3 regions of the Actinosynnema sp. NPDC023587 genome follow, and region 3 is predicted to be linked to each of the others. Evidence: riboswitches for the same ligand, from Rfam matches in the RefSeq annotation. Region 3 holds a riboswitch; each other region holds the start of a gene.
What was found. Region 3 has a riboswitch for cobalamin ahead of cobN (cobaltochelatase subunit CobN). Riboswitches for the same ligand answer to the same signal wherever they lie in the genome.
Positions count from the first base shown of each region.

Region 1: another riboswitch for cobalamin. It lies ahead of AB0G01_RS14020 (putative cobaltochelatase); the one in region 3 lies ahead of cobN (cobaltochelatase subunit CobN).
Region 2: another riboswitch for cobalamin. It lies ahead of AB0G01_RS28175 (ribonucleoside-diphosphate reductase subunit alpha); the one in region 3 lies ahead of cobN (cobaltochelatase subunit CobN).

Region 1 is NZ_JBFABG010000004.1:360,974-368,105, forward strand. It holds gene AB0G01_RS14005 (SAM-dependent methyltransferase) at 1-667, opposite strand, end outside; gene AB0G01_RS14010 (cobyrinate a,c-diamide synthase) at 730-2,115, opposite strand; gene cobO (cob(I)yrinic acid a,c-diamide adenosyltransferase) at 2,112-2,726, opposite strand; gene AB0G01_RS14020 (putative cobaltochelatase) at 2,736-4,754, opposite strand; cobalamin riboswitch at 4,792-4,918, opposite strand; gene AB0G01_RS14025 (cytochrome P450) at 5,172-6,329, opposite strand; gene AB0G01_RS14030 (8-amino-7-oxononanoate synthase) at 6,372-7,132, shown strand, end outside.
Region 2 is NZ_JBFABG010000013.1:85,533-92,664, forward strand. It holds gene AB0G01_RS28155 (metal ABC transporter ATP-binding protein) at 1-90, shown strand, start outside; gene AB0G01_RS28160 (metal ABC transporter permease) at 87-959, shown strand; gene AB0G01_RS28165 (metal-dependent transcriptional regulator) at 985-1,659, shown strand; gene metE (5-methyltetrahydropteroyltriglutamate--homocysteine S-methyltransferase) at 1,736-3,970, opposite strand; cobalamin riboswitch at 4,089-4,299, opposite strand; cobalamin riboswitch at 4,656-4,874, shown strand; gene AB0G01_RS28175 (ribonucleoside-diphosphate reductase subunit alpha) at 4,991-7,132, shown strand, end outside.
Region 3 is NZ_JBFABG010000007.1:247,455-254,586, forward strand. It holds gene AB0G01_RS20845 (LacI family DNA-binding transcriptional regulator) at 1-924, opposite strand, end outside; gene AB0G01_RS20850 (family 1 glycosylhydrolase) at 921-1,241, opposite strand; gene cobN (cobaltochelatase subunit CobN) at 1,157-4,720, opposite strand; cobalamin riboswitch at 4,754-4,888, opposite strand; gene AB0G01_RS20860 (hypothetical protein) at 4,897-5,904, shown strand; gene AB0G01_RS20865 (precorrin-8X methylmutase) at 5,901-6,521, shown strand; gene AB0G01_RS20870 (precorrin-2 C(20)-methyltransferase) at 6,518-7,132, shown strand, end outside.

The DNA of each region.
Region 1 (7,132 bases), on a different contig from region 3:
CGACCAGGAACAGCGTGGTGCGGTAGAGCTTGTGCTCCTTGACGCACGCCTCCAGCTCGCCCAGCGTGGTCCGCGCGACCGTCTCGTCGGGCAGGGAAACCTTGTACGCCACCACGACCGGCGTGTCGTCGGGGTAGCCGCCCGCGCGCAACTGCTCCACGATCCGGCCGGTCCGCGCGCCGGACGCGCTGATCGCCATCGTGGTGCCGTGCGCGGCGAACTCGGCCACGTGCTCCGCACCCTCGGGCCCGGTCAGCACCAGCGACTGCGCGACGTCCGAAGTGGTCAGTTCGCGCCCGACCGACGCGCCCACGGCGGACACGGCGGACACCCCGGGCACGACCTCCACGGCCAGCCCGAGCTTCTGGCAGGTCTCGTGCTGCTCGCGCAGCCCGCCCCACAGCGACGGGTCTCCCGCGTGCAGCCGCACCACCTTGAGCTTGCTCGCCGAGGCGCGCCGGTACAGGTCCACCACCTCGGCCTCGGACACCCGGGAGAAGTCCAGGAGTTCGGCGTCCGCGCGGGCGTGCTCGCGCACGCACTCGGCCTCGACGACGGCGGGCGACCACACCACCACGTCGGCCTCGGCTATCCGCTTCGCGCCCCGGACGGTGATGAGATCGGCGGCACCGGGACCGGCACCCACGAAGGAGACCCGACCAGTCATCACAACTGCTCCCCACGACGTGTACGGCTTGGTGGAGGACCGTACCGCGCCGGCACGATCCACTATCGAGTGGCCTCGTACCGCACGGACCCGGTCGCGCAGGCCCGCGCGAAGCGGGCCACGGCCTGCGGCGCGGACGCCGGATGCGTGTGCAGGTAAGACGCGTGCACCCCGTCGAGCACGAAGCCCTCGGCCACCGGGCGCTGGTCGTGGCCGCGCCACTGCCAGGCCGGGCGACCGGTCGGCGGGGACCCGGCGGACGCGCTGAGCGCGGTCCGGTGGAACTCGTGCCCGGTGATCCGGGTACCGGCCTCGGCGAGCACGGAGTCGACCGGCGCGACGGCGTCCCGGTAGCCCAGCGTGAGGCGCGGGGTCATCGAGCCGACCGCGTCGACCACCCCGCACATCGGTTGGCCGTCCAGCTCGCGCGCGAGGTAGAGCAGGCCGCCGCACTCGGCGTGCACCGGACCGCCGGACCGCGCGAACGCGGCGACGGCGGCGCGCAGCTCCTCGTTGGCGGACAGCTCGGCGGCGTGCTGCTCGGGGAACCCGCCGGGCAGCACCAGGCCCGCCGTGCCGTCCGGGAGGTGCCGATCGCGCAACGGGTCCACGACGACCACGTCCGCGCCGGCCGCGCGCAGCAGCTCGACGTGCTCGGCGTAGCCGAAGGTGAAGGCCGCGCCGCCCGCGACCGCGACGACCGGGGAGCCGGTCACCGGTTCGACCTCGGCGGCCGGGTCCCAGGTGGGCACGGCCATCGCGGGCACCCGCGCGGCGAGCCGGCGGACCGCCGCGAGGTCGACGTGCTCGGCGACCGCCGCGGCGATCGCGGCCACGGCGTCCAGCGCGGGTTGCCCGTGCTCGGCGGCGGTGACCAGGCCCAGGTGCCGCGAGGGCAGCCGGAACCGGTCGTCGCGCGGCAGCACGCCCAGCACGTCGAGCCCGACCTCGGCGCACGCCCCGCGCAGCACGTGCTCGTGCCGTGCGGAGCCGACCTGGTTGAGGATCACACCGCCCAGCCGCACGGTCGGGTCGTAGCCCCGGAAGCCGTGCAGCAGCGCGGCCAGGCTGCGGCTCTGGCCGCGCGCGTCCACCACGAACAGCACCGGCGCGGACAGCAGTTTCGCGACGTGCGCGGTGGACCCGATGCCCTCGGTGTCCACCCGCCCGTCGAACAGGCCCATCACGCCCTCGACCACGGCCAGGTCGCAGCCGCGCGCGCCGTGCGCGAACAGCGAGGCGACCCGGTGCTCACCGACCATGACCGGGTCCAGGTTGCGCCCCGGGCGGCCGGTGGCCAGCCCGTGGTAGCCGGGGTCGATGTAGTCCGGCCCGACCTTGAAGGGTGCCACCCGGTCCCCGGTGCGGCGCAGCGCCGCCATCAGGCCGGTGGCCACGGTGGTCTTGCCGCTGCCCGACGCGGGGGCGGCGACCACCAGGCGGTTCACCACTCGATCCCCTTCTGGCCCTTCTGCCCCGCGTCCATCGGGTGCTTGACCTTGGTCATCTCCACCACGAGGTCGGCGGCGTCGACCAGCGCCGGCGGCGCGTACCGGCCGGTGATCACGACGTGCTGGTGGCCGGGCCGGTCGCGCAGGGCGGTGACGACCTCGTCCACGTCGACCCAGCCCCAGTGCAGCGGGTAGGTGAACTCGTCCAGCACGTACACGCCGTGCTGCCCGGCGGCGAGCCGGCGGGCGATCTCCCGCCACCCCTCCAGCGCGGCGGCGGCGTGGTCCTCCTCGGTGCCCGCCTTGCGGGACCAGGACCAGCCCTCGCCCATCTTGTGCCACTCGACCGGGCCGCCCTCGCCGGTCTCCTCGTGCAGCCGGCCCAGCGCGCGGAAGGCCGACTCCTCGCCGACCTTCCACTTCGCCGATTTCACGAACTGGAAGACGCCGATGGACCACCCCTGGTTCCACCCGCGCAGCGCGAGCCCGAAGGCGGCGGTGGACTTCCCCTTCATCTCCCCGGTGTGGAGGATGGTCAGGGGCCGGTTGCGCCGCTGTCTCGTGGTGAGCCCGTCGACCGGGACGACGGACGGCTGACCTTGGGGCACGGTGGTCTCCTAGGCGGCCCGCGCGGCGCGCACGACGCCGGCGACCTGGTCGGCGGACAGTTCTTCCAGGCGCAGGCAGACGGCCTCCAGCGCCTCGGCGACGCGGCCCGCGAGGCCGAGCCGGACGTGGCCGGACTCGCAGTCCACGACCACGGCGGCCACCTCGTCGGCGGCCAGCAGGCCGGCCGCGCGCAGGGCGTCGCGCATCGGGTCGCCGCCGGCACCGGAGGCGGTGGCGCGACCGTCGGTGAGCAGCACCAGCAGCGGGCGGCGGCGCGGGTCGCGGACCCGCTCGGAGGCCAGCACCCGGCGGGCGCGCAGCAGGCCGTCGGCGAGCGGGGTGCGCCCGCCGGTGCGCAACTGCCGCAGCCGGGCCGCCGCCGCGTCCACGGAGTTCGTCGGCGGCAGGGCGGTTTCCGCGCCGGAGCCCCGGAACGTGATCACCCCGACCTTGTCCCGGCGCTGGTAGGCGTCGCGCAGCAGGGAGATCACCGCACCGCTGACCACGGCCATGCGCTGCCGCGCGGCCATCGAGCCGGAGGCGTCGACCACGAACAGGACCAGGTTGCTCTCCTTGCCCTCCCGGACCGACCGCCGCAGGTCGGTGCCGCGCAGCACCAGGCCGGGACCGCTGCGCCCGCGCGCGGCCTGGAACGGGGCCGCCGCGCCGAGCGTGCCGACCAGGTGCAGCCCTGAACCGTCCACAGTGGACGAACGAACGACGCGGCCGGTGCGCGCGCGGGCCCGGGAGCGCTTGCCGGGCGCGCCTTCGCCGACGCCGGGCACCTGGAGCAACCGGGCCTTGAACGCCGGCGCGGGGGCGTGCGAGCGCTCACCGGACGAGCCGCCGGGCCGCTGCGGTGACGAACCGTTCGCGGAGGGCTCCGGGGCGTCGGGCGGCACCCCGCCGCCGTCGTCCGGCCCGTCCGGGTCGTCGTCCGGGCCGGGGCCGTCACCGGGGTCGTCGCCAGGGCTGTCGGGGTCGTCAGGGCCGTCGTCGGGATTGTCGGGGCCGGCGTGCTCGGCACCCTGCCGCAGGGCGTCTTCGAGCTGCTCCTCCTCCAGACCGGGCTCGTCGAACGGGTCGCGGCGCTTGCGGTGCGGCAGCGCCAGCCGGACGGCGGCCTCGACGTCCCGCTCGGCGACCTCGGCCGCTCCGCGCCACGCGGCGTGCGCGACGGCCGTGCGGGCGACCACCAGGTCCGCGCGCATCCCGTCGACGTCGAACGCGGCGCAGATGCCGGCGATCCGGCGCACCTCGGCGTCCGGCAGCACGACCGAGGCCAGCCGGTCGCGGGCCTCGACGATCCGGGCGGCCAGCGCGGTGTCCTCGTCGGCCCACCTGGCGGCGAACGCGGCCGGGTCGGCCTCGTAGGCGAGCCGGCGGCGGATCACCTCGGTGCGGGTGCCCACGTCCCGGGCCGCCCGGACGGCCACCGTGAGGCCGAAGCGGTCCAGCAACTGGGGCCGCAACTCGCCTTCCTCGGGGTTCATGGTGCCCACGAGGAGGAACGAGGCGGCGTGCGAGACGGAGACGCCTTCGCGCTCGACGTGCGCGCGGCCCATCGCGGCGGCGTCCAGCAGCAGGTCGACCAGGTGGTCGTGCAGCAGGTTGACCTCGTCCACGTAGAGCACGCCGCGGTGCGCGGCGGCCAGCAGGCCGGGCTGGTAGGCCCGCACGCCCTCGGTCAGCGCGCGCTCCAGGTCCAGCGACCCGATCAGCCGGTCCTCGGTCGCGCCGACCGGCAGCTCCACCAGGCGCGCGGGGCGGCGCTGCGCCGGGCCGCCGTCGTGCGGGCCGTCCGGGCAGTCGGCGTCCACCGACGGGTCGCAGCCGAAGCGGCAGCCCGCGACGACCTCCAGGGTCGGCAGCAGCGCGGCCAGGGCGCGGACCACGGTCGACTTCGCGGTCCCCTTCTCGCCTCGGACCAGCACCCCGCCGATACCGGGGTGCACGGCGTTGAGCACCAACGCCGTGCGGAGGTCGTCGTGGCCGACGACGGCGGAAAAGGGGAAACGCGCGCCCATGCGGCGGTGTCCTTCCTCGGGTGTCCACGCCCGGGTCCGGTCTCGGAGATCGGGGGCCGAGTTCCTGACTCCCGGTTGCACGTACCCGGTCACAGTGGCGGGACCGCGCCGGATTCCCACCGGCTTCCTCACGCACCCCCTACAGCCCCGGCATCGTCGCACTTCGGTCGACCGGCTCCAAGCCCCCGGCGGGCACCGCCCTGGCGAGCGCCGTCACACCCGAACGGACCCACGGCACCGGCAACACCTCCGGCGGACCCGGTGGTGGGCCCCTCGCCGCACCGCCACCGGCAGCCTGACCTGCGCGGTCACCTTCCGGAGCGGTGGTGGGCGAGGGTGGCGGGTCGGGCGGGCGGCAGTGACCAGGCTCTCGGGGTCGACGACCCGCGCACGACCGGATCACGGCCCGGTCCAGCGCTATCCGTTCAGCGCGACCCGGACGGCGAGCGGTGCGCGGAAGGACAGCAGCCCGAGCATCGGCGGCGGCTCGGCGGAGGCCAGGCGCAGATCCGGGAAGCGCTCGAACGCCTCCCGCACCACCACTTCCGCCTCCAGCCGGGCCAGCCCCGCGCCGAGGCAGAAGTGCCGGCCGAAGCCGAACGCCAGGTGCTTGCGCGCGTTCGGCCGCACCGGGCACAGCCGGTCCGGGTCCGCGAACACCTCCGGGTCGGACCCGGTGCCCGCCAGCATCAGCAGCAGCGGCGCGCCCGCCGGCACGGCCACGCCGGAGAGCACCACCGGCTCGGCCGCCACCCGCCGCCAGGTGCTGACCGGCGGGTCGCGGCGCAACACCTCCTCCACCACCCGCCCGGCCAGGCCCGGCTCGCCCAGCCGCGACCACAGGTCGCCCTGCCGCAGCACCGCGTCGAACACCGCGCACAGCAACTGGGTGGTCGTCTCCTGGCCGGCGATGAACAGGAAGTAGCAGAGCCCGGCCGCCTCCCGGACCGGCACGTCGCGCAGCGCGCCGAACAGGTCGTCGTCGCCGCGCGCGGCCCGCAGCCGGCGGGTCAGCCAGCGGTGGAACTCGGCGGTCGGCGTCGCCAGCTCGTGCTGGCGCTCGGGGGACGGGTTGCCCCAGAACAGCTCCAGCGACGCCGCGCCCCACCGCTTGAGCAGCGGGACGTCGACGTCCTCGACGCCCAGCACCTCCATCAGCACGATGGCGGGCAGGTCGCGGGCCAGCGCGGGGTGCAGGTCGGCGACCGGACCGGTCAGGCCGGCGAGCCGCTCGCGCGCCAGCTCGGCGATCCGCGGTCGCAGCGCCGCCACCCGGGCGGGCGTGAGGAACCGGGCGACGAGCCGGCGCAGCCCGGCGTGGGAGTCGGTGCCGTTGTTGGCCAGCGTCGGCGGCAGGGAGAAACCCGCGCGGGCCAGCACCCGCAGCACCGGGCGCGGGATGGCGGTGACCGCGGTGAGCGCGTTGTCCGGGTGGAACCGACGCGGGTCGGCCAGCACCGCGCGCACGTCGTGGTACCGGCTGACCAGCCACAGGCCGGTGGCCTCGTCCCGGTGCACCGGTGCGTTCACGCGCAGCGAGCGCAGGTCTTCGGAACCGAGCTGGAAGAGGTCCACGCCGGGACGTTAACGGCCGGGTGCGACACTCCCGGCGTGAGTGTGAGCACAGAGGCGGCGACCGGACCCGAGTCGGTGTTCGACTGGATCGACACCCGCGCGGAAGCCCGCGCGAAAGCCGGGCTGGCCCGCCGGGTGCGCCCCCGCCCGGCCGAGTCGACGGACCTGGACCTGGCGTCCAACGACTACCTCGGAATGGCCCGCGACAAGCGGGTGATGGGCGCGGCGGCGGCGGCCTCGCTGCGCTGGGGCGCGGGTGCCACGGGCTCCCGGCTGGTCACCGGTTCGACCGAGCTGCACACCGAGCTGGAGTACGAGCTCGCGAACTTCTGCGGTGCGCAGTCGGCGCTGGTGTTCTCCTCCGGCTACCTGGCGAACCTGGCCGCGCTCACCGCCCTGTCCGGTCCGGGCACCGCGATCGTGGCCGACCAGCACATCCACGCGTCGCTGATCGACGGCACCCGGCTGTCCAAGGCGGACGTGGTGGTGGCCGGGCACTGCGACGTGCCGCAGGTCGGGCACGCGCTGTCCACCCGGGGCAAGCGGCGGGCGCTGGTGGTCACCGACTCGGTGTTCTCGGTGGACGGCGACCTGGCCCCGCTGGTCGAGCTGGTCGCGGCCTGCCGGGAGCACGGCTCGGGGCTGGTCGTGGACGACGCGCACGGCCTGGGCGTACTCGGCGAGGGTGGCCGGGGTGCGGTGCACGCCGCCGGCCTGGCGAAGGCCGCGGACGTGGTGACGACCGTGACGCTGTCCAAGTCGCTGGGCGCGCAGGGCGGCGCGGTGCTCGGCCCCGGCCGGGT
Region 2 (7,132 bases), on a different contig from region 3:
CACGGCTCGCCGCACGAGGTGCTCCGGCCGGAGAACCTGGTGCGCGCGTTCGGCCTCGACGTGCCCGCCGCCGGGGAGGGCGTGCGATGACCTTCTACGAGCTGTTCCTGGAACCGCTGGGCTACGGGTTCATGGTCCGGGCGCTGGCCGCGACCGTGATCGCCGCCGCCGTGTGCGCGGTGCTGTCCTGCTGGCTGGTGCTGATCGGCTGGTCGCTGATGGGCGACGCGGTGTCGCACGCCGTGCTGCCCGGCGTGGTGCTGGCCCACGTGGTGGGCGCGCCGTTCGCCCTGGGCGCGGTCGTGTTCGGCTTCCTGGCGGTGGCCCTGATCGGCCTGGTGCGCGACACCAGCCGGATCAAGGAGGACGCGGCCATCGGGATCGTGTTCACCACCCTGTTCGCGCTCGGCCTGGTGCTGATCTCGGTCACGCCGAGCCAGACCGACCTCAACCACATCGTGTTCGGCAACCTGCTCGGCGTGGACCGCGGCGACCTGGCGCAGATCGCCGTCCTGGGCGCGGTCGCGCTGGTCCTGCTGCTGCTCAAGCGCCGCGACTTCACCCTCTACGCGTTCGACCCGGTGCACGCCCACGCCATCGGCCTCAACCCGAGGCTGCTGGGTGCGGCGCTGCTCGGGCTGCTCGCGCTGACCTGCGTGGTGGCGCTCCAGGTCGTGGGCGTGGTGCTGGTGGTGGCGATGCTGATCATCCCCGGCTCCACCGCCTACCTGCTCACCGACCGGTTCGGGCGGATGCTGGTCATCGCGCCGGCGGTGTCGGTGGGCGCGGCGGTGGTCGGCCTGTACCTGAGCTACCACCTCGACACCGCCTCCGGCGGCATGGTGGTGCTCGTGCAGGGCGCGGTGTTCCTGCTGGTCTACCTCTTCGCACCGCGCCACGGCGTGCTCGGCCGCCGGCTCGTCGCGGCCCGCGCCCGCGCCGAGGCGAGCGGGGGTTGAGCACCTCCCGGGATATCCTGGCCCCATGTCGGTGGCCGAACTGCCGGAGAGCGCCCAGAACTACCTCAAGGTCGTCTGGGCCCTCCAGGAGTGGTCCGACGCGCCGGTGACCACGTCGGTCGTGGCGCAGCGCATGGGACTCAAGCCGTCCACGGTGTCCGACGCCGTCCGCAGGCTCACCGAGCAGGGGCTCCTGCGGCACGCCCGCTACGGCAGCGTGAACCTCACCGACAGCGGCCGGGGGCACGCGGTCGCCATGGTGCGGCGGCACCGGCTGATCGAGACGTTCCTGGTCCAGACGCTCGGCTACGGCTGGGACGAGGTCCACGACGAGGCCGAGGTGCTGGAGCACGCGGTCTCCGACCGGCTGGTCGAGCGGATGGCCGCGTTCCTGGGCGACCCGGTGCGCGACCCCCACGGCGACCCGATCCCGGCGGCGGACGGGACCGTCCACCGCCCCGACGCGGTGGCGCTGCCCGACGCGCCGGCCGGGGCCCTCGTGCGGGTGGCGCGCATCTCGGACTCCGACGCGGGGTTGCTGAAGTACTTCGCCGACCACGGCATCGTGCTGGACGCGGACCTGCGCCTGCTGGAACCCGCGCCGTACTCGGAGGACGTCGCGGTGCTCGCGGTCGAGCACGGGATTCGCGCCGAGCTCGGTCGGACGGCGGCCGGCGCGGTGTGGGTCTCCCTGCGCTGACCGTCGTCGCACGCGCTCCGGTGCGCCGGTCGGGGCGGGTGCCCGCGCACTGCTCCGGACACCCGCCCCGATCAGGTCACGCCGACGTCTCCCGGACCCGGCGGGTGGCCTCGACCAGGTTGCGCAACGCGGGCTCGACCTCGGCGTAGCCGCGCGTCTTCAGCCCGCAGTCCGGGTTGATCCACAACCGCCCGCCCGGCACGACCCGCGCCGCGGCGGCGACCAGCTCGGCCACCTCGTCCACGCCGGGCACGCGCGGCGAGTGGATGTCGTACACGCCCGGCCCGACGCCCCGGCCGAACCCGGCCGACCGCAGGTCGTCCAGGACCTCCATCCCCGACCGGGCGGCCTCGATGGTGGTCACGTCCGCGCCCAGGCCGTCGATCGCGTCGATGACCTCGCCGAACTCCGAGTAGCACAGGTGGGTGTGCACCTGGGTCCCCGCCGCCGCGCCCGAGGTGGCCAACCGGAACGACCCGACCGACCACTCCAGGTACGCCGCGTGGTCGGCCCGCCGCAGCGGCAGGAGCTCGCGCAGCGCGGGTTCGTCGACCTGGACGACCCGGATGCCCGCCGCCTCCAGGTCGGCGATCTCGTCGCGCAGCGCGAGCGCCACCTGGTCGGCGGTCTCGCCCAGCGGCTGGTCGTCGCGCACGAACGACCACGCCAGGATCGTCACCGGGCCGGTCAGCATGCCCTTCACCGGCCGCGTGGTCAGCGACTGCGCGTAGGAGCTCCACGGCACCGTGATCGGCGCGGGCCGCGACACGTCACCGTGCAGGACCGGCGGGCGCACGCACCGGGAACCGTAGGACTGCACCCAGCCCAGGTCGGTGACCGCGAACCCGTCGAGGTGCTCGGCGAAGTACTGCACCATGTCGTTGCGCTCGGGCTCGCCGTGCACCAGCACGTCCAGACCGATGTCCTCCTGCAACGCGATCACCCGCGCGATCTCCTCGCGCATCCGCTCCTCGTACTCGTCGCGGGACAGCTCCCCCGACCGCAGCCCGGCGCGGGCGGTGCGGATCTCGGTCGTCTGCGGGAACGAACCGATGGTCGTGGTGGGCAGCGCGGGCAGGTCGAGGTGCGCGTCCTGCGCGGCGGCGCGTTCGGCGTACGGCGCGCGGTCGCGGTCCTCCGGCCCCAGCGCGGCCAGCCGCGCCCGCACGGTCTCGTCCCGGCGGGGAGCGGCGACCGGCTCGTCGGCCACGTCCGCCCACCCGCCGTCCACGCCGTCCCGCAGCGCCTGGCCGAGCAGCACGACTTCGCGCACCTTCTGCCGCGCGAACGCCAGCCGCCCGCGCACCTCCGGTTCCAGCGCCGTCTCGGCGGCCAGGTCGTAGGGCACGTGCAGCAGCGTCGAGGAGGTCGAGAGCACGACCTCGGCGGCCGAGCCGAGCAGCGACGCGGCGGTGGCCAGCGCGGCCCGCAGGTCGGTGCGCCACACGTTGCGGCCGTCGACCACACCGGCCACGAGGGTCTTGGCGCGCAGCGCGGGCACGCTCGCGACGCCGGCCGCCGTGCCCGCGACGAGGTCCACGCCGATGGCCTCGACGGCGGTGCCCGCCAGCACCTCCAGCGCCGGGCCGAGCGCGCCGTAGTAGCCGGTGACCAGCAGCTTCGGCCGGGAGTGCAGCGCGGCCAGGCGGGTGTAGGCCCGGCCGAGCGCGGCCAGTTCGGCCGGCGGGCGGTCGGCGGCGAACGCGGGTTCGTCCAGTTGCACCCACGCGACGCCCTCGGCGGACAGGGCCACCAGCAGCTCGACGTAGACGTCGACCAGGTCGTCCAGCCGGGCCAGCGGGTCCGCGCCCTTGGCCAGCAGCAGGAACGTCACCGGTCCCAGCACCACGGGCCGGGTGGTGATCCCCAGCTCGCGGGCCTCCCGGTACTCGGCCAGCGGCTTGTCGCCGGCCAGCCGGAACTCGGTGTCGGGGTCGATCTCGGGCACCAGGTAGTGGTAGTTGGTGTCGAACCACTTGGTCAGCTCCAGCGGCGGCAGCTCGTCGGTGCCGCGCGCCGCCGCGAAGTAGCTGTCCAGCTCCGACTCGCGCCGGTAGCGCCGTGGCACCGCACCGACCAGGAAGGCCGTGTCCAGCACGTGGTCGTAGAACGAGAAGGTGTTGGACGGTACCGAGTCCAGCCCGGCGTCGCGCAGTTCCGCCCAGGTGGCCGCGCGCAGTTCGGCCGCGACGGCCGAGAGGGCCGCGTGGTCGATGCGCCCGGCCCAGTACCGCTCGACGGCCCGCTTGAGCTCCCGTCGGGGACCGATCCGGGGGTAGCCCAGGACGGTGGTGCCGATTCCACTGGTCACTAGCTCTCTCCTCGCGAGCGTGCGTGAACGCCGGAGCTTCCCGGGGCGCGCTTCGCGGGCGGCGCGAGGCCGCGTCCGCCGCGACCCGCCCGAGAGGTCACCGGACACCGCGCACCCGGTGGGCGCGCGGGCGGGTGGCAGGTCTTCGGACTCGCGGGCGCACACCTCACGCCTACCGGCCGTCGCTTCCCACGCTCACGCGCAGTGCTTGGTTGACGGCTTTCGTTCCCGCTCACCGCTGCGGGGCAGTCCCGGACTCCCACCGGGTTCCCTCTTGCCTCGCCCCGACCGACGATCGACCAGGGCGAACCACCAGCACCCGCGAGCGTAGCGCAGCGCGGGGACCTCTCCCGAGGAACGGGAACCGCCGCCGCGATCGCCTTCGGGTGCCGGTGCGGGATGTCACCGAGTCGTCCGGGAGCCCGGCCCGGTCCCCCCGCTGCCTCCGAGGTCGGCGATGCGGCCGTTTCCCGCCGGCCGGCACCGGTTTCCGGCGAGCCGCGTTCCGCCTTCTCCACAACTCCCTGCCGCGCAACCGTTTCGCGGTCGACGACGGCGCGGCCCACCGACCGCGGCGTGGCGCGGGTGAGGTGCCGACCTGGGCCCGGAGACGCGTGTCACGCGATGCACATCGCCCCGCGACACGCCCATGTGGGGCCCGGTTGCGAACGGATCTACAACATGTAGTGTCTCGCCCGTCGAAGGTTCCGACGCCCTCCCCGAGGGCCGAGGAGGCAAGAGGGAACCCGGTGCGAATCCGGGACTGCCCCGCAGCGGTGAGCGGAAACAACCGCCGTCAGACAGCACTGGGAGCGCGTGCTCCCGGGAAGCGACGGCCAGTAGGTCCGGCTGGACAGCCGGGTGTCCGCGAGTCCGAAGACCTGCCGTCGATGCGCGCGCCGGCCGGCGCGCGCGTGTCCGGGGCCTCGTGGGCGGGCCGACACGGATGGTCGCGCCGTTGCGCGCGCTCTGTGCGGTCGCCGCGTGCTCCGGGCCGTTGAGGCTCGCGAGGAGAGGGCTTTGTCGACCACAACCACGGGCACCGGTGTCGCGCAGGTTCGAGTGATCCGCCGCGACGGCACCGTCTCGGCCTTCGACCCCACCAAGATCCAGGTGGCCATGACCAAGGCGTTCCTGGCGGTGGAGGGTGACGTCGCGGCGGCGGCGTCCCACCTGCACCCGCTCGTGGCGGAGTTGACCGCCCAGGTGGAGAGCGCCCTGCTCAAGCACGCCCGCCCGGAAACCACCCTGCACATCGAGCAGATCCAGGACCAGGTCGAACTGGTGCTGATGCGCGGCGGCCACCACAAGGTCGCGCGCGCCTACGTGCTGTACCGCGACGAGCACGCCAAGGCCCGGCAGGTCGTACCCGCGCCGGTGCAGTTCCGGGTCAAGGGCGCGGACGGCGACCTCGTCCCGGTGGACTGGGCGCGGATCGCGGTCGTGGTCGGCGAGGCGTGCGCCGGCCTGGCCGACGTGTCGGCGGACCCGGTGCTCTCCGAGGTCCGGCGCGCGCTCTACGACGGCATCTCGGTGGACGAACTGGCCGTCGCGCTGGTGATGTCGGCGCGCACGCTGGTGGAGACCGAGCCGAACTACTCCTTCGTCGCCGCCCGCCTGCTGCTCGACCAGTTGCGCCGCGAGGTGCTGACCAGGGTCGCGGGCCGCCCGGTCGAGGCGACCGGCGAGCAGATGTCCTACCTGGACTACTTCCCGGACTACGTCCGGCTGGGCATCGAGCTGGACCGGCTGGACCCCGCGCTGGAGTCGTTCGACGTGGCGCGCATCGCGGCGGCGATCCGCCCGGAGCGCGACGCGAAGTTCGACTTCCTGGGCATGCAGACGTTGTACGACCGCTACTTCCTGCACGACCACGGCGTCCGGTACGAGCTGCCCCAGGCGTTCTTCATGCGGGTCGCGATGGGCCTGGCGCTGCGCGAGGACGACCGCGAGGCGCGGGCGATCGAGTTCTACGAGCTGCTCTCCACGTTCGACTTCATGTGCTCCACCCCGACGCTGTTCAACTCGGGCACCACCCGGGCCCAGCTCTCGTCGTGCTTCCTGACCACGGTCGACGACGACCTGGCGAGCATCTTCCAGGGCTACCAGAACAACGCGCTGCTGGCGAAGTTCTCCGGCGGGCTGGGCAACGACTGGACCCCGGTGCGCGGCATGGGCGCGCACATCAAGGGCACCAACGGCCAGTCGCAGGGCGTCGTGCCGTTCCTCAAGATCGCCAACGACACGGCGGTCGCGGTGAACCAGGGCGGCAAGCGCAAGGGCGCGGCCTGCGCGTACCTGGAGACCTGGCACGTCGACGTCGAGGAGTTCCTCGACCTGCGCAAGAACACCGGCGACGACCGGCGGCGCACGCACGACATGAACACCGCGAACTGGGTGCCCGACGAGTTCCTGCGCCGGGTCGAGGCGGACGCCGAGTGGACCCTGTTCTCCCCGGACGAGACGCCGGACCTGCACGACTCCTACGGCCTGGACTTCGCCACCCGCTACCGCGCCTACGAGGAGGCGGCCGACCGGGGCGAGATCCGCGTGTTCAAGCGCGTCCGCGCGACGGACCTGTGGCGGCGGATGCTGACCATGCTGTTCGAGACCGGCCACCCGTGGATCACCTTCAAGGACCCGTGCAACCTGCGCTCCCCGCAGCAGCACACCGGTGTCGTGCACTCGTCCAACCTGTGCACCGAGATCACCCTGAACACCAGCGCCGACGAGGTCGCGGTGTGCAACCTCGGCTCGGTCAACCTGGCCAACCACGTGACGGCCCAGGGCCTGGACGCCGAGCGGCTGCACCGCACCGTCCACACCGCCGTGCGCATGTTGGACAACGTGATCGACATCAACTTCTACACGATCCCCGAGGCCCGCCGGTCCAACCTGCGGCACCGGCCGATCGGCCTGGGCCTGATGGGTTTCAGCGACGCGCTGTTCACCCTGCGGCTCGTGCCCGGCTCGCCCGAGGCGGTGGAGTTCGCCGACCGCAGCATGGAGCACATCGGCTACCACGCGCTGTCGGCGTCGGCGGACCTGGCCCGCGAGCGCGGCAGCTACGAGTCGTTCGAGGGCTCGCTGTGGAGCCGGGGCGTGCTGCCGATCGACTCGATCGCGCTGCTCGCCGACGCCCGGGGCGGGGCGCTGGACATG
Region 3 (7,132 bases):
CCGTTCCACGTCCTGCCGCACGGTGGTCAGCGGCGGCACCGCCGTGGCGGCGATCACCAGGTCGTCGAACCCCACCACGGCCACGTCCTCCGGGACCCGCTTCCCGCGCGCGTGCAGCACCTGCAACGCGCCCAGCGCCATGATGTCGGCCGCGACGAAGACCGCGTCCAACGACGGGTCCAGCGCCAGCAGCTCCGCCATCGCCGCCGCCCCGCTCTCCGGCGTGAAGTCCCCGTGGGCCACCAGGTCCGCGGGAACCCGGGCCTGGCCCATCCCCCGCTTCCAGCCGGCCAGCCGGTCCATCCCGACCGCCATGTCGCGCGGCCCGGCGATGGTGCCGATCCGCCGACGCCCCGACGTGACGAGGTGCCGGGCCGCCTCCAGCGCGCCGGTGAAGTTGTCGGAGTCCACGTAGGGCACTCCGGCGGCACCCAGCGGCCGGCCGCCGACGACCGTCGGCAGCCCCGCGTCGGCGAGCACCCTCGGCAACGGGTCCTGGCCGTGCAGGCTGATCACCAGCACGCCGTCGACGTGCCCGCCGCACAGGTAGTTCACCAGGTCCTGCTCGTCGCCCTCCTTGCTCATCATCAGCACGAGCTGCACCCGCCGCCCGGCGAGTTCCGCGTGCACGCCGCGCAGCACCCCGGCGAAGAACGGGTCCGCGAGCACCCGGCTGCCCGGCTCGGACACCACCAGCGCGACGCAGTTGGCCCGGCTGCCCGCCAGCGTCCGCGCCGCCTGGTTGGGCGAGTACCCCAGGCGCGTGATGGCCTGGCCGACCGCCTCGCGCGCCCTGGTGCTGACGTAGGGCTCGCCGTTGATCACCCGGGACACGGTCGACTTGGACACCCCGGCAGCGCGGGCGACCTCTTCGAGGCGGGTCGTGGCCCGACGTGGCCTGGGCCGGTCGACGGCGTCGGTCACGGCGCGACCGTCGCGACGAGCGCGTTGCCCCGGGCAACCTGGGAGTACCACATGGCGTTCATCTTAGGAGTCCGCACCCGCGTGCCGAAGCCGATGTGCACGATCCCGAACCTCGTGGCGCGGCCCTCGGCCCACGCGAAGTCGTCCACCGACGACCAGGCGGTGCCCGGCCGCTCGCCGCTCCCCGAAGACCCCGGCGGATCGCTCCGCCGGGGTCGTGATGTCGAGCGGCCTAGCGGCCGTCCTCCAGGTCGCCCTCGGTCTGGAGGTACACCGCGCGCAGCGCGTCCAGCGTCGCCGCTTCGGGGTGCTCCCACATCCCCCGGTCCGCCGCCTCCAGCAGCCGCTCGGAGATCCCGTGCAACGCCCACGGGTTCGACTCGGTGAGGAACTTCTGGTTCTCCGGGTCCAGCACGTAGCTCGCCGCCAACTGCTCGTACATCCAGTCCGCGACCACGCCGGTCGTGGCGTCGTAGCCGAACAGGTAGTCGACCGTCGCCGCGAGCTCGAACGCGCCCTTGTAGCCGTGCCTGCGCATCGCGGCCAGCCAGCGCGGGTTCACCACGCGGGCGCGGAAGATCCGGTTCGTCTCCTCGTGCAGCGTCCGCGTGCGCACGGCGTCGGGCCGGGTGCTGTCGCCGACGTACGCGGCGGGTGCCTTGCCGGTCAACGCCCGCACGGTCGCGATCATGCCGCCGTGGTACTGGAAGTAGTCGTCCGAGTCGGCGATGTCGTGCTCGCGGGTGTCGATGTTCTTCGCCGCGACGGCGATCCGCCGGTAGGCGCTCTCCATGTCCTGGCGCGCCTCGACACCGTCGAGCTCGCGCCCGTACGCGTAGCCGCCCCACACCGCGTAGACCTCGGCCAGGTCGGCGTCGTCGCGCCAGTTCCGGCTGTCGATCAGCGGCAGCAGGCCCGCGCCGTACGCGCCCGGCTTGGAGCCGAAGATCCGCAGCGTCGCCCGCCGCCGGTCGCCGTGCGCCGCCAGCTCGACCTCCGCGTGCGCCCGCACGAAGTTGTCCTCGGCCGACTCGTCCAGCCCGGCCACGAGCCGCACCGCGTCGTCCAGCAACGCCACCACGTGCGGGAAGGCGTCCCGGAAGAAACCGGAGATCCGCACCGTCACGTCGATGCGCGGCCGGCCGAGCTCGGCGAGCGGCACGACCTCCAGGCCGGTCACCCGGCGCGACTGGTCGTCCCACACCGGCCGGACGCCCAGCAGCGCCAGCACTTCCGCGATGTCGTCGCCGGAGGTGCGCATCGCCGAGGTGCCCCACACCGACAGGCCCACCGACGGTGGCCACTCGCCGGTGTCCGCGCGGTAGCGCTCCAGCAGCGAGTCGGCCATCGCCTGACCGGTCTCCCAGGCCAGCTTCGACGGCACCGCCTTCGGGTCCACCGAGTAGAAGTTGCGGCCGGTCGGCAGCACGTTCACCAAGCCCCGCAACGGAGATCCGCTCGGGCCCGCCGGCACGTACCCGCCGTTCAAGGCGTGCAGCACGTTGGTCATCTCGTCGGTGGTGCGGGCCAGGCGCGGCACCACCTCCAGCGCGCCGAACTCCAGGATGCGCGCGACGTCCTCGTCGTCGGTCACCGTCCGGGCGACCGCCGGGTCCCAGTCCGCCGCCTCCATGGCCTCCACGAGTTCCCGCGCCCGCGCCTCGACGGCGTCGGTGGCGGTGCGGGTGTTGTCCTTGAGCCCCAGCGCTTCCCGCAGACCGGGCAGCGCGGCCACCTGGCCGGCCCACACCTGCTTGGCCTGGAGGATGGCCAGCACCAGGTTGACCCGGGCGGCCCCGGTCGGTGCCTCGCCGAGGACGTGCAGGCCGTCCCGGATCTGGACGTCCTTCACCTCGCACAGCCAGCCGTCCACGTGCAGGATCAGCTCGTCGAACTCGGCGTCGTGCGGCCGGTCGGCCAACCCGAGGTCGTGGTCCAGCTTCGCGGCCTGGATCAGGGTCCAGATCTGCGCGCGGATCGCGGGCAGCTTGGCCGGGTCCATCGCGGCGATGTTGCCGTGCTCGTCGAGGAGCTGCTCCAGGCGCGCGATGTCGCCGTAGCTGTCCGCGCGGGCCATCGGCGGCACCAGGTGGTCGACCAGGGTCGCGTGCGCGCGGCGCTTGGCCTGCGTGCCCTCGCCCGGGTCGTTGACCAGGAACGGGTAGATCAGCGGCAGGTCGCCCAGCGCGGCGTCCGGCCCGCAGCCGGCGGACATGCCGACCGTCTTGCCGGGCAGCCACTCCAGGTTGCCGTGCTTGCCGACGTGCACCACGGCGTCCGCGCCGAATTCGGCCTCCAGCCAGCGGTACGCGGCCAGGTAGTGGTGGCTCGGCGGCAGGTCCGGGTCGTGGTAGATGGCGATCGGGTTCTCGCCGAACCCGCGCGGCGGCTGGACCATCACCACCACGTTGCCCGACCGCAGGCCGGCCAGCACGATCTCGCCCTCGCGGTCCTTCGAGCGGTCCACGAACAGCTCGCCGGGCGCTTCGCCCCAGTGCCGCTCCATGTCCGCGCGGGTGTCGGCGGGCAGCGTCGCGTACCACTCGCGGTAGCGCCCGGCGGGCAGCCGCACCGGGTTGCCCTGGAGCTGCTCCTCGGTCAGCCAGTCGGCGTCCTGGCCGCCGGCCGCGATGAGCGCGTGGATCAGCGCGTCGCCGTCGAGGTCGGCCACGCCCGGCAGCCCGGTGCCGATGTCGTAGCCGTTGTCCCGCAACGCGGCCAGCAGCCGGACCGTGCTGGCGGGGGTGTCCAGGCCGACCGCGTTGCCGATCCGCGAGTGCTTCGTCGGGTACGCCGAGAGCATGACCACGATCTTGCGCTCGGCCGGCGGGATGTGCCGCAGCCGCCCGTGCCGCACCGCGATCCCGGCGACGCGCAGCGCGCGTTCCGGGTCGGCCACGTACACGGTCAGGCCGTCCTCGTCGATCTCCTTGAAGGAGAAGGGGACGGTGATGATCCGGCCGTCGAACTCGGGGATCGCCACCTGCGTCGCGGTGTCCAGGGGGGACAGCCCGTCGTCGTTGCCGTCCCACGCCGCGCGGCTGCTGGTCAGGCAGAGCCCTTGCAGGACCGGGACGTCCAGCTCCGCCAGCGCGCCCACGTCCCAGGCGTCGTCGTCACCGCCGGCCGACGCGGTGGCGGGCTTCGTGCCGCCCGCCGCCAGCACGGTGACCACCAGCGCGTCGGCCTTGCGCAGCTCGGCCAGCAACGCCGGTTCGGCGGTGCGCAGCGACGCGCAGTACACCGGCAGCGCCCGGCCGCCCTTCTCCTCGACCGCGTCGCACAGGGCGTGCACGAAGGCGGTGTTCCCGGCCACGTGGTGCGCCCGGTAGTACAGGACCGCGACCACCGGCCCGTCGCCCTCGACCGCCGGCCGCTCCAGCACGCCCCAGTTCGGCGCGGCCTCCGGCGGGTCGAAGCCGAACCCGGTCAGCAGGACCGTGTCGGACAGGAACTTGTGCAGCTCGGCGAGGTTCACCGGGCCGCCGTGCGCCAGGTAGGCGTGCGCCTCGGCGCAGACGCCGCCGGGCACCGTGGACAGCTCCATCAGCGGCGCGTCCGGGTTCTGCTCACCGCCCAGCACCACGACCGGGCGGGGACCGGCCAGCAGCCGGTCCAGGCCCTCCTCCCACATCCGCCGACCGCCCAGGATGCGCACCACCACCAGGTCGACGCCCTCCACCAGGGCGGGCAGGTCGTCCGGGGTCAGCCGGGCGGGGTTGCCCAGTCGGAAGTCGGCACCGCTGGAGCGGGCGGACAGCAGGTCCGTGTCGGAGGTCGACAGCAGCAGGATCACGTGCGGGCTCCATCCCTCGGGGGTCCTCGCCCCGGTCGTAGGGGACGGCGGGCGGAGTTCCTGACTCCCGGGCTCGCGCCCGGTCACAGTGGCGGGACCGCGCCGGATTCACACCGGCTTCCTCCTGTTGCTTCGCCGTTCGGAGGTCACCCTAACGGGCGGTTAGCATCCAGCCCATGCCCCAGGACCGCGAGCGCCCCGACGCCTGCCCCGGCGCGGTCGACGTGCACCGGGCCGCCGACGGCGGGCTGGCGCGGGTGCGGCTGCCCGGCGGCACGCTGACCGCCGCCCGGTTCGACGTCCTCCGGCGGGCCGCGCTGGAGCTGGGCGACGGCGGGATCGAGCTCACCTCGCGGGCGAACGTGCAGATCAGGGGCCTGGCCCCGGGTGCGGAGCACGAGCTGGGCGCACGCCTGCGCGCCGCCGGGCTGCTGCCCTCGCCGACCCACGAGCGGATGCGCAACATCATCGCCGCGCCGCTGGAGGACAACCAGGACCTGGTGGACGCGGTGGACGCCGCGCTGTGCCGGGTGCCCGGCCTGGCCGACCTGCCCGGCCGCTTCCTGGTCACGATCGGTGCGGCGGTGAGCGGTCTGGGCGGGGACATCGGCCTGGTGGGTGACGCGCTGTTCCTGGCCGGCCGCGACTCGGGACTGCGCGTGACGGACCCGGTGGCGTCCGTGGTCGCCGCCGCGCGCGAGTTCCAGGCGATCCGGGGCACCGCGTGGCGCTTGTCCGAAGTGGACGGCGGTGTGCGGCGGATCACCGCCGCGCTGGGCGTCCCGGGGCCAGCGGTCGTCGCGCCCGCTGTGATTCCGGTCGCACCCGGCCCGCACGGCGACCGGGTGGTGGCGGGTGTGCCGCTGGGCCGGTTGGACGCCCGGCTGCTGGCCGGCACGCCGGTCCGGGTCACCCCGTGGCGCAGCGTCGTGGTGCCGCCGGGGACGGACACGTCGGGCCTGTTCACCGACCCCGCGTCGCCGTGGCACGGGGTGTCCGCGTGCACCGGCCGGCCGGGCTGCGCGAAATCCCTGACCGACGTGCGGGCGGACGCGAGCCGCTGGATCGGCACCCCGCACCGGGGCTCGGTGCACTGGTCGGGCTGCGCCCGGCGGTGCGGCCGGCCGGCGGGCGACGTGGTGGAGTTCGTCGCGACCGGCGACGGGTACGAGGAGATCAGGTGACCAGCTACATCAGAGACGGCGCGGAGATCTACCGCCGGTCGTTCGCCACCATCCGGGCCGAGGCCGACCTGTCGGGTCTGCCGGCGGACGTCGCGCGGGTCGCGGTGCGGATGATCCACGCGTGCGGCATGGTCGACCTGGTCGACGACATCGGCCACTCCCCCGGCGTGGTCGCCGCCGCGCGGGGTGCGCTGCTGGCCGGCGCGCCGGTGCTGTGCGACGCGCGGATGGTCGCGTCCGGCGTGACCCGGGGCAGGCTGCCCGCCGACAACGAGGTGCTGTGCCTGCTCGGCGACGCACGGGTGCCCGCGCTGGCGCGGGAGATCGGCAACACCCGCAGCGCGGCGGCGCTGGAGCTGTGGGGCGACCGGCTCGACGGCGCGGTGGTCGCCATCGGCAACGCGCCCACCGCCCTGTTCCACCTGCTCGACCTCATCGCCGCGGGCGCTCCCCGGCCCGCCGCCGTGCTGGGCATCCCGGTCGGGTTCATCGGGGCCGCCGAGTCCAAGCAGGCCCTCGCGGAGAGCGGTCTGGAGCACCTGGTCGTGCGCGGTCGGCGCGGTGGCAGCGCGATGACCGCGGCGGCCGTCAACGCGATCGCGAGCGAGGACGAATGACCGGCAGGCTCTACGGCGTCGGGGTCGGTCCCGGCGACCCGGAACTGGTGACCGTGAAGGCCGCCCGGCTGATCGGCGAAGCCGACGTCGTGGTGTTCCACAGCGCCCGGCACGGCCGCAGCGTCGCGCGCCGGATCGCCGAACCGTACCTGCGCGGTGACCAGATCGAGGAGCAGCTCGTCTACCCGGTCACCACCGAGGACTCCGACGACTACCAGGGCGAGATCGACGCGTTCTACGCCGAGTGCGCCGCGCGGCTGGCCGCGCACCTGGACGCCGGGCGGACCGTCGTGGTGCTGGCCGCCGGCGACCCGTTCTTCTACGGGTCCTACATGCACCTGCACAAGCGGCTCGCGGACAGGTACCCGGCCGAGGTGGTCCCCGGCGTCACGTCGGTCAGCGCCGGTTCGGCGGTGATCGGCCGGCCGCTGGTGGAGCGGGACGAGGTGCTGACCGTGCTGCCGGGCACGCTGCCCGTGGACGCGCTGACCGCGCACCTCGCGACGGGCGACCCGGTGGCGGTGGTGAAGCTGGGCCGCACGTTCCCGCGCGTGCGGGAGGCGCTGGAGCGCGCCGGGCGGCTGGACGAGGCGTGGTACGTGGAGCGCGCG